3 regions of the Paenibacillus sp. TY11 genome follow, and region 2 is predicted to be linked to each of the others. Evidence: predicted binding sites of a transcription regulator. Region 2 holds the regulator's gene; each other region holds the start of a gene.
The links. The regulator LexA, encoded in region 2, represses DNA repair genes until DNA is damaged. The targets are predictions, from matches to a motif close to CGAACATATGTTCG.

Region 1 (4,628 bases), on a different contig from region 2:
CAATGCTCCGCCTACGTTCAGCAGCACGTGGGACCAGGCCACAAATTTGCCGGACACGCTGCCGCCAACAGCGGCAATCAGGGCGGTTACGCAGGTGCCTACATTGGAGCCGATGACGATGGCGATCCCCACATCAGCTGGCAAGGCGCCCGCAGCGGCAAGGCTGATCGCCATGCCAATGACGGCTGCGCTACTGTGAACCAGTGCGGTCAGGCAGGCTCCAGCAGCGAAGGCCCACCACATGTTGGCCGCAGCGTGATCAAGAAACCAGCGGAATAGTCCGGCCTGTTCAATCCAGGGGCCGACCGTTTGCATCACGCGGATACCCGCCAGAATCAACGAAAATCCGGCAAAGACGAGGCTGATATATTGTACAGCCTGTGGGCGGCTAAGCCCATTGGAGCCGGGTGAAGCTCCGTCAGACGCATACTGGCGGCCGGGGACAGCTTCCCCCCACAGGACGGCGGTGCTCCAGCAGAGCAGTGAGCCGCATAGCAGCGGAACAGCCAGCTTGCCGAGCTGGAGCCCCATCAGCTCAGTGGTTAGACAGGTGCCAATATTGGTGCCAAGAATAATACCGAGCGTGCGGCCGTAGGTCAGCAGCCCGGCGTTGACCAGTCCGATCGTCAGCACCGTTACGGCGGTGCTGCTTTGCAGCAGAGCGGTAATGCCTGAGCTGAACAGCATACCCCGCCAAGGGGAAACGGTGGCCCGGTTCAGCCAGCGGGTGAGGAAGGGGCCAGCCAAATGCCGGAGAGCTGCTTCCATCAGCTTCATCCCGCCCAAAAAAATAAGCAGCCCACCGCACAGCGGCAAAATAACGTGTATAAACACGGGCTTATCCCCCTTTCTAGGTGAAAAGTGTTTGAATTCAGATGCTACGTAAGTGTAGTGAACCTAGAGTGCTTTGATACTTCCTTGAAATCACTATATCTTTACCAGCGACTTTTAAGCGACGACCGAAGCATATCGCTTCTCCACAGTACCGTTAAAACGCTTATGTAACAGCCTATGATCTGTAGAGGACAGCCATGACAAGCATGGCCGAGCCGTTTTTATGGAAACGATAATTGTTGTAGTATCTTCACAAGTTTTACAAGTGTGATGTTGATATTAAGACGGGTAGTAGCGCAGTGGTTCATTTGAACCTGGAGAAGCGGTAGCGTTCGCCTGAAAGCTTTCCAAAGGAAAGCTGCTTCGGAAGTATAAACCTAGGGGGATTCTTACCTTTAAATGTTTTACCTAATCTCAAAAATCCCGTTGCAGCAGCGATCGTAAGATCAAATGAAACGCGGGGCTGCGCCCCATCGAACACCACACTTTTAAGGACTTTGAGTAATCCAAGAATGGGAGTGAAGGATTTGCCTTCAGTAATATTAGAACGCAGCCGTAAAAAAAGGCTGGAGCACGCACACCCTTGGGTGTTTAAAAACGAAATAGCCAAGATTGAGGGTGATCCAGAGGCAGGCGATTTGGTCAGCATCGTTAACCATCAGGGGCGTTATTTGGCGACAGGTTACTATAATCCGGCTTCACAAATTACAGTGCGTGTGATGTCCTATGAGCCGCTGGAAGCGATGGACCAAAGCTTTTTTGCCAAACGCTTCCGGAATTGTCTGGAGCACCGCGAACGTTTTGTGACCGGGGGAGACGCTTATCGGTTGGTGTACGGCGAGGCTGATTTTTTGCCTGGACTGATTGTAGACCGTTTTGGTGATGTGTTGGTCGTGCAGCTGTTAACGCTTGGCATGGATCGGCGCAGGGAAGAAATCAGGGATGCGCTCGTTGAGGTAGTTGGTCCTGTTGGTATATATGAACGCAGTGATGTGTCCATCCGCGAGCTGGAAGGATTGGAACAGACGAAGGGGCCTTTGTACGGTGATTGCCCGCGGCATGTGGTGGTGACGGAAAATGGCTTGCAAATCAAGGTCGACATCGTAGAGGGCCAGAAGACTGGTTATTTCTTTGACCAGCGTGAAAATCGTGCAGCAATTGCGCCGTTAATGACAGGTTGGGGAGCACGTAGCGGAATTACGCTACAAGAAGTAGCGGCAGACCCAGAGGATGCTGGCACAACGGTCATGAAGCCTGTGAATAAAAGTGGTAAGGTTGTTGAATTCCCGTTCTGGGACGGAGCAACCGTACTGGAGTGTTTTTCACATACGGGAAGCTTTACGCTCAATGCTTGTAAATACGGTGCTAAAAAAGTAACTTGTCTTGATATTTCTGAGCATGCGATTGAAAGTGCGCGGGATAATGTCAAGCTGAACGGTTTTGAGGAACGCGTCGAGTTTGTCGTCGACGATGCTTTTCAATATTTGCGCAATCAGGTTAAAGGTGTAGAGGAACGCAACGCGCGAGCCGGGGGCAAAGGAGATACATCCAAGCCACTGACAGCAGGTGGCGGACGCACCTTTGATGTGGTCATTCTTGATCCGCCAGCTTTTGCTAAAACGAAGAATGCTGTCAAAGGAGCTACACGGGGATATAAAGATATCAACCTGCACGGGATGAAGCTCGTCAATGAGGGCGGCTATTTGGTGACGGCAAGCTGCTCGTTCCATATGCGGCCGGAGCTGTTTTTGGACACGATTAAGGAAGCGGCGGCAGATGCTGGCAAAATCCTCCGCCTGGTAGATTGGAGAGCGGCTGGTAAGGACCATCCTCAAATTTTGGGTGTGGAGGAAGGCCATTATTTGAAATTCGCCATCTTTGAGGTGCGCAGCCGGACACAGCTGTAGGTTTCAAACAAAGCCAAAGTCAACCACCTTTTTGGTGGTTAAATAGGTGAAATAGGTAAAATAAACTCGTTTTAGGTATAAATCAGTCCTGTAGAGAAGGCATGCACCAAGCCAACCTGCGGGACTGTTTGTTTTTTAGAGGGGGGATCAATTGCTACAACATGGCAAACGTACGTTCTTTTCTCCCTTGCCTGATATGCTATACTGTTTAATAGAATGTTGTTCGTTGGAAAGGAGGCCGCATCATGTCGGTCCGCTTGTTGATTGGCCGCTCTGGTAGTGGTAAAAGTACGTTAATCCGCAATGAAATGACGTCTATGTTACGCGAGGAGCCGCTAGGTAAGCCTATGCTGTTACTTGTACCGGAGCAATCGTCATTTGCTTCTGAACATGCGTTGCTTACAGAAGCCGGAAACGGTATTCAGGGGTCGGTGCGCGCCCAAGTGATGGGATTTCATCGTCTTGCCTATTTAGTCATGCAAGAAACCGGGGGTTCAGCACTGGTGCCTGTAACGGAAGAAGGCAAGAAGATGCTTTTATATAAAATTATTCGTCGTCGCAAGGATGAACTGAGTTTGTTTAAGGATTCGGGAGACCAGCTCGGCTTTGTAGATCGGTTGAATACGTTGTTTACGGAGCTAAAGCAGTACGGAAATGATACTCGGTCAGTACCGGAGCAACTGGAGCGAATGAATGCTGCGGGGGAGTCAACTCCGATTTTGCGCGGCAAGCTCAAAGATATCAGTCTAATCTATGAAGATTTTGAACGAGAGCTGACGCTTAGATATATTGACGGTGAAGATACGCTGCGCATGCTGGCAGAACAGATTGCCGAGTCTTCCCTTGTGCGCGGAGCAGATATTTGGATGGATGGCTACCGCAGGTTTACACCGCATGAATACAAGGTGGTGGAGCAGCTTATGCTGCACGCTTCTTCGTTGACGGTGGCGCTGACTTGCAGCCGCAGCTACGAGAGCGGACAGCTTCCGCATGAGCTGGATTTGTTTCATCCCTCAGCGGCTACGTATGTAAAGCTCAAAGGAATGGCAGACGAGCTGATGATAGAGACGCAGACACAATTACTGCGCCCTGATCCGCTGCCGAGATTTAAGGAACGTCCGGCGTTGGCGTATTTGGAGGCTAACTTCGAATATCGTACAGGGCTGCGAAATCAGGAACAACGGATGCGGCTGCAGCAGCTACGAGAGCAGTGGACAGAAGAACAGCCGGAAGGCATAAAACTGTATGCTGCGGCGAATCGCCGCGCTGAGTTGGAAGGGGCTGTACGCGAAATGCGTCGTCTGGCCCGAGATGAGGGCGCGCGTTATCGGGAGATGGCCCTGTTTGTGCGTCATATTGAAGATTATGAGCCTTGGGTGGAACCGATATTCAAGCAATATGATGTTCCGGTATTTTTGGATCAGCGGAGAAGTGTATTGCATCATCCCTTGGTAGAATTGATTCGGGCTTCGCTGGATATCGTGCAGCGGCGTTGGCGATATGAGGATGTATTTCGTGCGGTCAAAACAGACCTTCTACTGCCGCTGGATGGTCGGGTGAGCCGCGAGGAGATGGACCGTCTGGAAAACTATGTACTGGCGTGCGGAATACAAGGCAGCCGTTGGACAGACGGTCGGCCTTGGCAGGCTGTGCCCAGCTTGTCGCTGGAGCTGGGGGAGCAGGAACGGAATCGTCAACGGGATGAAACGTTGGATTTGATGGAGCTGTGCCGGGATGTGATCGTGACGCCTTTACGTGCGTTTGAGAAACGTATGGGTAAGGCACGAACTGCGCTTGAGAAGTGTGAAGCGGTGTATCTGTTGCTGGAGGATGCAGAAATCGGCCACAAGCTGGACGCCTTCATTCATCAGGCTGAGGGAGCAGGAA
Region 2 (4,628 bases):
GCGTGGATGAAGAATTACGTGTGACGTTTGAGGATTATGGTGGGCCAGTGGAAAAGTTTTCGCCTGAGTCGATCAAGATTAACGGAAAGCATTTCATGCGAGACCAGTTTGAATTTAGAGTAGATGTGAAGGGCGCTGCGGGTAACTGGTACGATCTCTTTCATGCCCAATAAAAAATAAATATGCAAATATATGGATTATATTTATAGATCAGCAAGTTTATGTTTAGACACAATTCCTTAATTAAATTATTCTTAGTTCTATTAAAAATATTGGAGGATTATCCTAATGAAGAAAACATGTATTACAATTTTATTTTTAGTCCTTTTATCTCTTCCCTTATCAAATGTTTTTGCTGCTGAAGCAGAGTATTCAGAAAATGTAATTCCAAAAATGACAACTAACATTTTGCCATCTGGAGTAGCAAGCGCAAGTAATGAATATTCATACGCATATGAGGCATTTAACAAGGAATTTGCCACTATTGCTAGTGCGTGGACATCAAGTACAACTACTGCTTGGCTAAGATATGACTTTTCCAATCCTGAAGTTATTGAGCAATATGTTATATATCCACAGACGACGGCAACTGACCGAGCCCCTAAAAATTGGACTTTCGAAGGCTCAAATGACGGGATTACTTGGAACGTACTAGACACTCAGTCAAATATTACTGGATGGGTAAATAGCACTCCCAAAAAATTCTCTTTTTCTAATTCTAATTCATATAAGAATTATAGAATTAATATTACAGCCAACAATGGAAGTCAGTATCTAGCTCTTAGCGAATTAGAGATGATGTCTAAAGTATCGAGCTCCACTCCTAATCCAGGAACAGAGGATCCAACTTCAAACGGGGACCATGCTATTCTAGTAGTTACCATGACAACCGGTTTGGAGAAAGAATTTGACTTAAGCATGACTGAGGTTGAAGACTTTATTGCCTGGTATGAAGGCAAACAAGCTGGATCTGGATCGGCTTCATACGCCATTAACAAACATGACAACAACAAGGGACCATTCAGTAGCCGTAAGGATTACATGCTGTTCGATCGTATCCTCACGTTTGAAGTAAGTGAGTACTCTAAGTAACTTTGCTACAAATAAAAGGACCATACCAAGATATAGCTGGTATGATCCTTTTTATTTGCAGTATGTAATTCAGATTGTGATTCTTAAAAACATTTTTGATATTTGATAATTTTGGTGCTTATGTGGTGATTTCTTTTGAACGATATCAGTAGATAGTGGATTAGCATGAACTGCACATATAAACATCGTAAAAGCAAATATCGAATTTTTCATCACTGCTTTAACCCAAGTGCGAGTGTAGGTTGTATCCATCGATGAAGTTTTTTTAAAAAAAAGGAAGGCCGATGAATTTAAGCAGTGCGATGGGATTTAGCAGTTTGGTGTGCCGTGTAAACACAAAAAAGCAGGAAGAATCCTTCCCGCTTTTTGCTTGAAAACGATTATTAACGTCTGCGTTGTCTATCATTTACGCTAAACAGATTAACAGCCAGTGCGTTACCTCTTGCGCGCGCAATGGCTCTTTGATTGGAACGGATGTTTAATCTTCTTCTTCTCAAATCACGTCTGAAATGTCTTCTGCTCATAATATCACCTCCCTTCAAAGAAATGAAGGTACGGTTGAATCTTAGTGGTGTTTACGCTTACGCTTGGAAATTTTGATATTCAATGCATTGGTTGCTAGTGCATTTCCGCTTCCTGTTTTAGCAGCTGCGGCCTGAAAGACTTTAACGACCAGATATTTGTTTTTCCCGATGCGATGCTTATACGTTTTAACTCTATTTCTGATCATCTGCATATCTCCTTTGCTTAGGTCTGCTATATACATATGTCAATTGTGCTAGTAATGTATCAGCATAAATCTATTAAAAGTAAAAAAAGCTGCTACCTATGTTCCTAATGTTTAACAAAAAACTCATGCTAACCTGCCTTCGCCTTTCCAACTTTACGTTGTAGGAGAATGTTACAGCAGGTCAGCATGAGTCAAATAGTGTAGATAAAGATAATATGCAGTTTAGTATGAATATTATTTACTATTAAGGGTTTTAAGTTTTTTTTCGAAGTACGCCTCTTGGGCAAGAATATGATTCAGTTGTTCTGAGAGTTGTTTATATTCTTGGCTGTCTTCTGGGTAATTATTTCTTTCGGAAATTGTAGCTTCAAGTTGCTTTTCTAAATACCTGAAATGGATAAGTATTTGTATGTACTGAATACGATCGTAGGTTGTTATGTTTGATTTCTCTTTTGCATACAAATGATCCATTGTTGGAACTGCACAGCTTATGGCGATAAATATCACAACAAACGCTGAAATTATATTTTTTTTCATTTAATTCCTCCTATAGAGGCTATGAGTAATATATCATATTTATCTAGAACAAAGAAAGATCCATTTGTTTCACCAATAACAGTACAGCAGATCAAGATCAGTGGGGGATTATTTAAGATGAGGGGGCGGATTTTTATAGTAGATACAATATAGGTTGCTGAAAAGGAAAGAATAGTTGTGAGATACATAGTAAACATAATGACAATACAAAACCGGCTTACCCTAGGCAGCCGGTTTTGTATTAGTGGATAGAATGACGGGGAAGAAGAAACGAGAAATCAGTGGAAGTCCCGGAAAAGTCCTACAACCTTGCCCAAAATGCTGACATGTGTCAGGCGAAGAGGTTCAAAGGCTGGATTTTCAGGTTGAAGGCGAATATGATCTTTTTCTTTGTAGAAGGTTTTAACAGTAGCTTCGTCTTCATCTGTCATAGCTACAACAATGTCGCCGTTATCGGCGGTCTGCTGCTGACGTACGATTACATAGTCTCCGTTAGCAATACCAGCTTCAATCATGCTTTCGCCTACAACAGATAACATGAATATTTTATCCTCACCAACAAAGTGTTGGGGAAGAGGAAAGTAATCTTCAATATTTTCTGTCGCCGTAATAGGAAGACCAGCAGTTACTTTGCCGACGACGGGGACACGACTAATGGAGTAATTAATCAAGTTGCTATTATCCGATTCGTCTTGACCGAGTAACTCAATAGCCCGTGGTTTGGTAGGATCGCGGCGAATGAGTCCTTTTTTCTCTAAACGATCCAAATGACCGTGAACCGTAGAACTGGAGGCCAATCCGACAGCCTCGCCTATTTCGCGTACAGAAGGGGGGTATCCCTTTAGACGCACTTCATTGCGGATAAATTCAAGAATGGCCTGCTGGCGGCTCGAAATCTTAGACATACCGTATCAACCCCATTTAGTAACGTTTGGGAAAATTATAGCATAGAACCTCCGTTCGTACAAACATAAGTTCTAAATAATCCCTAAAAATAATTGCGAACTTTTGTTCTCTTTTCTATTGAACAAAACAAATGTTCGTGTTATATTGTGAAAAACATAAGAACAAACGTTTGGAGGACACGGCCAATGATGAAATATAGTACTTATCAAAGTATTTTTCCGATGAATTTAGAAAATATACAGGAGACCCGAAAAGAGGGTAGGGTGCGTTTTGTACAGATTATTACTAATACTTTTTTACTTAAGCTTCTTATTCTAGTGATTGTCGCTTGGATTGCAGGGGCAGGTGTGCTTACGGTTTTCGCAGCTCCTTCAGTTTCCAAGGAAGAAGTGACCAAACTGACCGTACAACCTGGGGATACATTGTGGCAGATTGCCGTGAATCATAAACCGGAACGAATGGATACACGGGTATATATAGAAGGAATTGTGCGGATTAACGGTTTGGAGGATCGGGGTGTGCAGGCAGGTCAGGTACTCAAGCTTCCGCACTTCTGATCTACAGACTATTAGAGCTTGTCAGGGAGCGTAATGCGGAAGCCTTGACAAGCTCTTTTCTACATGTCAAAGTGTATTATATCTTTGCTTTTATGGAGGGGACACAATTTGGATATAGACAGCTTGGTACAGCGCATTAATGAATTAGCGCGCAAAGCAAAATCCGAGGGATTGACGGAAGCGGAGACCACAGAGCGCGCCAATCTTCGGGAAATTTACTTAGGTAACATTCGCCGTAATTTTCGGCAGCAGCTTGAAACAATTGAATTTGTGGACGATGATACGTCGAAGGGAAATGGCGGGCTGAAGCATTAATGTCGTTAAAGCGGCCAAGCCTGCATAATTTACCTTTCGTTTTTAGGTATCTTTCTCGGTATCTATATAGATCAGCCTTGAGGCAATTGTTTAATGTAATATATCTGGGAAGGGAATTGAGAGATGGCCCGATCATTTGAAAGAAAAGTACGCAAAAACACAGCACATTTGAATAAATCGCGCAAAAAACAAGGCATTCAAACCATTAACGGCGCAGGTTCTGCAATGGACATTTTCCGTGGCCGTAATATTACTGTGCCAATCATGCTGGCTGGTCTTGCTGTATTGTACATGCTCATGAGTTACTTTTTGACTAAGACCGGCATGCGAGGAATGGATTGGCTTGTATTCGGCTTGTACTTGATGCTGGCTGTTATCTTCTTTATCCGTCGTCCTTATTTGAAGGTGGGAAAGGATACTCTCTATATGCTGAAAGGTGGCAGAGAACGTCCAATGACGGCAGGGGACATGAAAGCCATCAAGATTGAAAA
Region 3 (4,628 bases), on a different contig from region 2:
AGAGCATTTCAAAGTTAATGATTTTGAGTTGAGTTACGAAGTGTTTGAAAAATTTATAAAAGATTATCAACTTAGAGAGAATCCAATTCATGAGTGGGATGCTCGAGAAGTGCTTGAAAAGCTGGCCGAGAGCAATAGGAGTGTTGAATTGAAGGAAAAGCTACTTGGTTAGCTATAGATTCTAAACGGAATAGGTAAAAAGGTCCCGCCAATCATTAGGTTAGCGGGACCTTCTTCGTTGCAGGAATTACCACAGAATCCACCGAATAGCTATTTGAGGTGATCAGCATGAACTATACATATAAAGTGTTAAAGTCCGATATAGAGCTGTTTGCAGCTGCATTAATCCAGGTAAGAGTATATGGGGTCCAGTTGTTGGGAGATGATTTAATAGATATTGTGGACTACGGTGGAGTAGTGGAGAAGATTACACCGGAGTCGATTAAAATTAACGGATCTTATTTCTTGCGTAAGCAGTTTGAATTTAGAGTAGATGTGAAAGGCTCAACCGGGTAACTGGTATGAGTCTTACTAATACCCAATAAAAAATAAATATGCAAAAATATAGATTATATTTATAGATCAGCAAGTTTATGTTTAGACAATATGAGAGTGTTAATCTATCTTTATGGATATAGAAGATATTCATAGGGGGCTAATAATCATGTCAAAGAAATTTATGACTACTGTTTTAACTTTTTTTCTAATTAGTATCATCTTACTACCTTCTGTAACACATGCAGCTGCACTAAATAAAACAGTAAAAGGGATGCTTGGATTCTCACCTCCAGAAGGAACTACTGCAAAAGCTAGCAGTATTTATAGCAACTTTGTAGCGGGGAATTCAATAGATGGAGACATCGGAACGTATTGGAATGCCAGTACATTCAAAGGGAATATTGAATTAATTTTTCCTAGCCCAATCGAAATAAATTTCGTTCATATTACTACTGCTGCTACGCCACCGAGAGAGATTTCATACACCATTTATGGATTAGAAGGTGGAAAGTGGGTACCAATAAGTGAGCAAATAACTCATTCTTTAACTGCTACATATACAACGTCACAGCCTGATAAGGTGAAGCTTGGAACCTATGATGGTATAAAAATTGATGCTAACGGAGGTTCGTCATGGTTAGCATTTAACGAGATAACTATTGGCATGGTGGAAGCAATTGATCTTAAGGGTCAGCCACAGAACTCGTCTGCTAAATTAAGTTGGAATACAATCAAGGATGCTACTAATTATAAAATTAATTACGGTACACAACCTAATAAATATACAGATTCAATTTCTGTAGAAAAAGACGCGGCTGGTAACTATGTGGTTCCTAATTTGATAAATGAAACAACTTATTATTTTCAAGTAGTAGCTATTTTCAATGGTGTTGAGACATCGATTTCCAATGAAGCTGTAGTTACACCAACGGGGCTTTCAACGACTGATCCGACAACACCAGGAAATCCATCTCCAGAAGAACCGACTAATCCAAGCAAGCCTGGTACAACAAATCCTAATGAACCATCGACTGGCGAGCCTACGGATCCTCAATCTCCATCAGGCAACCGTGCAATTTTGGTGGTCACCATGACAACCGGCTTGGAAAAAGAGTTTGACCTGAGCATGAAAGAAGTTAATGACTTCATTGCTTGGTATGAGGGTAAACAGGCTGGTTCTGGATCAGCATCCTATGCAATCAATAAACATGACAATAATAAAGGACCATTCAGCAGCCGTAAGGATTACATGCTGTATGATCGTATTTTGACGTTTGAAGTAAGTGAATACTCTAAATAAATAAAAAGCTCTGCTGACCTTAATGGGGCGGCAGAGCTTTTTGTCTAGTCAGTTCTATAGATCTTCGAAGTATTTGATAAAATCAATTACACTGGCGTGCTGATTCTCAGAAAAAAGTCTAATATTATCTTTGAGACACCAAAATATCCAATTGAGGATATTCAGAATGCATACTTTTGTACAATCGGATATAATAAGAATTTCGACCGACATTGTAGTAATCGGTTAAAGAGAGATTACCTAAAGACAGGTCTTCCGCCCATTTACTCTGATCTCTTCCTCGTGGTCGCTCCGTTTGAACTGGTGCACCGTATACCAATTGCATTTTAGAACTAATTTTAAAGAATCGATCTATATAGTTTTGCATGTTACTAAATTTTTCAGGAAATAAAATCTGGCCGTCATACAGTTTAGTGTTGTTCTTATCTTTCCCAGTTAGGATATAAGTGTAAACTGCTTTGTACCCGTTGTATTCACCTCTGTAGTCCAAATAAGTATAGTACATATTACTCGCGCCGTAATCATCTAATTCAGTGACAGCATTGATGAGAGGCAGTGTCTCAGACCTTTTAATTTGCTGAACTGTCATACCCCATATAGCATTTCTAAAATCTTTCCCTTGCAACTCTGTTGGAATATTTTGGTTTTTACTCGGTGTAACTCCAATCCAGGCGTACTGTTCTGTAGAGTTACTGCCAAACGGTTTCCCGAGTGCTTGCGAAATTGCACGCAGAGGAAGGTAAGTTACTCCATTGTATGATTTAGAGCTAATAGGCATACGAATTTCTTTTCCGTTGATATAAATATTTTTAGCACCAATCACAAAGGTAATCGAATTATTCGAATTTGTTATTTTTACACGATCAGGAATATCGGGATCTACAGCAGCTGTATAGCCTAATTTTTTTAACAACGGGACAACTGGAACCATAAGGGTGTTACTTTCAATGCGAGGGGCAGATTGAAGTGTCACAATTTTTCCATCCAAAAAAATACGATAATTCGACGGATTCGCATGAATTGTTGGAATCGTTCCAAAATAGACAACAAAAATTAACAATAAGGTAAGAAGGCGCTTCATAATAATCTCCTCTTTTAATATTTCAGGACTTTGCAAAATCCTCATTTTACAAGTAGTCTATCAGACCTAGGAATATTTTTCTAGTATGAAAATCTCTTGTGTAGAACGTATGTTCGGAATGTAATTTCTACATAACACATCAGGAGGCTACTTACATGGGAAAGAAACTTGAGGGCAATGGATTATGGGAAAGCAGTCGGATAATCGTCCCTGAACATAAGGAAGCATATCTAAAGCTCATGAAAGATCGCCAACGGCGTGGTAAGCCTGAACTTGATGATCAAGAAGTGCAGCTAATTGAGCAGGCACTTATAGTCTCTTACAACACACGTCAGCCTGTATCGATAGTGGTTTTTAGCCCGTTCGATGACGAAGAACTCACAGGTGTAATCACGTCTATAAATACTGCTCGCAGGGAAGTAAAACTGTTTCGTGGCGAGGATGATTTTAGTTGGATTAAGTTAGAGGATATTATTTCAGCAAGTATCTAGCAGATAATCTAGGGGCATAAGAAGATTCGTGCGATTTCTGTCATAAAAGTATATATATTGGAAAATATTCATGGTATATTTATCCTAGAACTAAATACCTAGGGGGATATCATGAGAGTAATGGAAAGGGAAAGGTTATAGGAATTATCTTAGCAGTAATTGTAGTTGTGGCGATTATTAAATATTTAGGATTGCTTATTATCGCAGGAGGACTTGGATACTGGGGTTATAAAAAATATCAGAGTGCTAGGAGAGAAAATCAGAAAAGTAAACTAGCAATAGTATTATTTTCACTTGCTGGCCTATTTTTATTAGTATTCATCGGGAATCTGTCAAATAACAAGCAGGAATTATCAAGTGAAGCACCGTCAATTTCGACTAAAGTAGAACAGACACCTAAAGCACCTACTATAGTTAAAGCTGAACAAACAAATGTTATTTCTACCTCAACTACGAATGACGAATCAGCTTCTGAAAAACCAAAACGTATTCCTATAACCTTATTAGCGGGAACAGATGGAGACACGTTTAAAGCATCAGTTCAGGGGAAAGAGGAAAAGATTCGACTACTTTTAGTAGATACACCTGAAAGTGTAAAACAGGGTACACCGGTTCAACCGTTTGCAAAAGAAGCATCTGCTTTTACGCTGAAGCTATTAAAACAAGGTAATCTTTCCCTAGAGCTTGATGTTTCTGAACGAGATAAGTATGGTCGTTTACTTGGATATATATGGGTTGGAGATAAGATGCTGAATGAAATGTTAATCGAAAAAGGGTATGCTCGTGTGGCCTACATAGACACGCCAAACGTTAAATATGTCGATCAATTCAAAAAGATCCAAACCACCGCTCAAAAAAATGGAACAGGCATCTGGAGTATTGAAAACTATGCGCAAGAAGAAGGATTCAATCAGAAGGTAGCTCAAAAGACAACTACAAAGACTGAATCTAAAAGTAATGATTCAGGTGTGAAAGAATCTAAGCCTAAAGTAGTTACTCCTAAAAAGGAAGTCGTTCAAACTTATTCTGAACCAAGAGAATCATCAAGTAGTGTATACTATAAAAACTGCTCTGCGGTTCGTGCTGCTGGCGCCGATCCAATCTATGAAGGAGAACCAGGTTACAGTAGAAAGTTGGATCGTGATGGTGATGGAGTGGCGTGTGAAAGATAATTTTTGTTAAAACGATTCCTCGGTATATATCCGAGGATTTTTTATGCGTTCATTAATTAGTTTAGCACTCTACAAAAAAGGGATGA

Region 1: the regulator LexA is predicted to act here: its motif matches at 2,907-2,920, upstream of addB (helicase-exonuclease AddAB subunit AddB).
Region 3: the regulator LexA is predicted to act here: its motif matches at 2,982-2,995, upstream of AC6EJC_RS03645 (YolD-like family protein).

The regions. Positions count from the first base shown of each region.
Region 1 is NZ_JCBAIQ010000017.1:8,921-13,548, reverse strand. Features, by position in the region: gene AC6EJC_RS18250 (Na/Pi cotransporter family protein) at 1-834, opposite strand, end outside; gene AC6EJC_RS18245 (class I SAM-dependent rRNA methyltransferase) at 1,362-2,741, shown strand; gene addB (helicase-exonuclease AddAB subunit AddB) at 2,987-4,628, shown strand, end outside.
Region 2 is NZ_JCBAIQ010000006.1:70,766-75,393, forward strand. Features, by position in the region: gene AC6EJC_RS07930 (hypothetical protein) at 1-173, shown strand, start outside; gene AC6EJC_RS07935 (discoidin domain-containing protein) at 289-1,092, shown strand; gene AC6EJC_RS07940 (hypothetical protein) at 1,476-1,616, opposite strand; gene AC6EJC_RS07945 (hypothetical protein) at 1,658-1,822, opposite strand; gene AC6EJC_RS07950 (hypothetical protein) at 2,057-2,359, opposite strand; gene lexA (transcriptional repressor LexA) at 2,638-3,264, opposite strand; gene AC6EJC_RS07960 (LysM peptidoglycan-binding domain-containing protein) at 3,454-3,822, shown strand; gene AC6EJC_RS07965 (DUF896 domain-containing protein) at 3,931-4,137, shown strand; gene AC6EJC_RS07970 (hypothetical protein) at 4,261-4,628, shown strand, end outside.
Region 3 is NZ_JCBAIQ010000002.1:316,459-321,086, reverse strand. Features, by position in the region: gene AC6EJC_RS03665 (hypothetical protein) at 1-172, shown strand, start outside; gene AC6EJC_RS03660 (hypothetical protein) at 289-516, shown strand; gene AC6EJC_RS03655 (fibronectin type III domain-containing protein) at 665-1,798, shown strand; gene AC6EJC_RS03650 (copper amine oxidase N-terminal domain-containing protein) at 1,923-2,879, opposite strand; gene AC6EJC_RS03645 (YolD-like family protein) at 3,035-3,370, shown strand; gene AC6EJC_RS03640 (thermonuclease family protein) at 3,538-4,542, shown strand.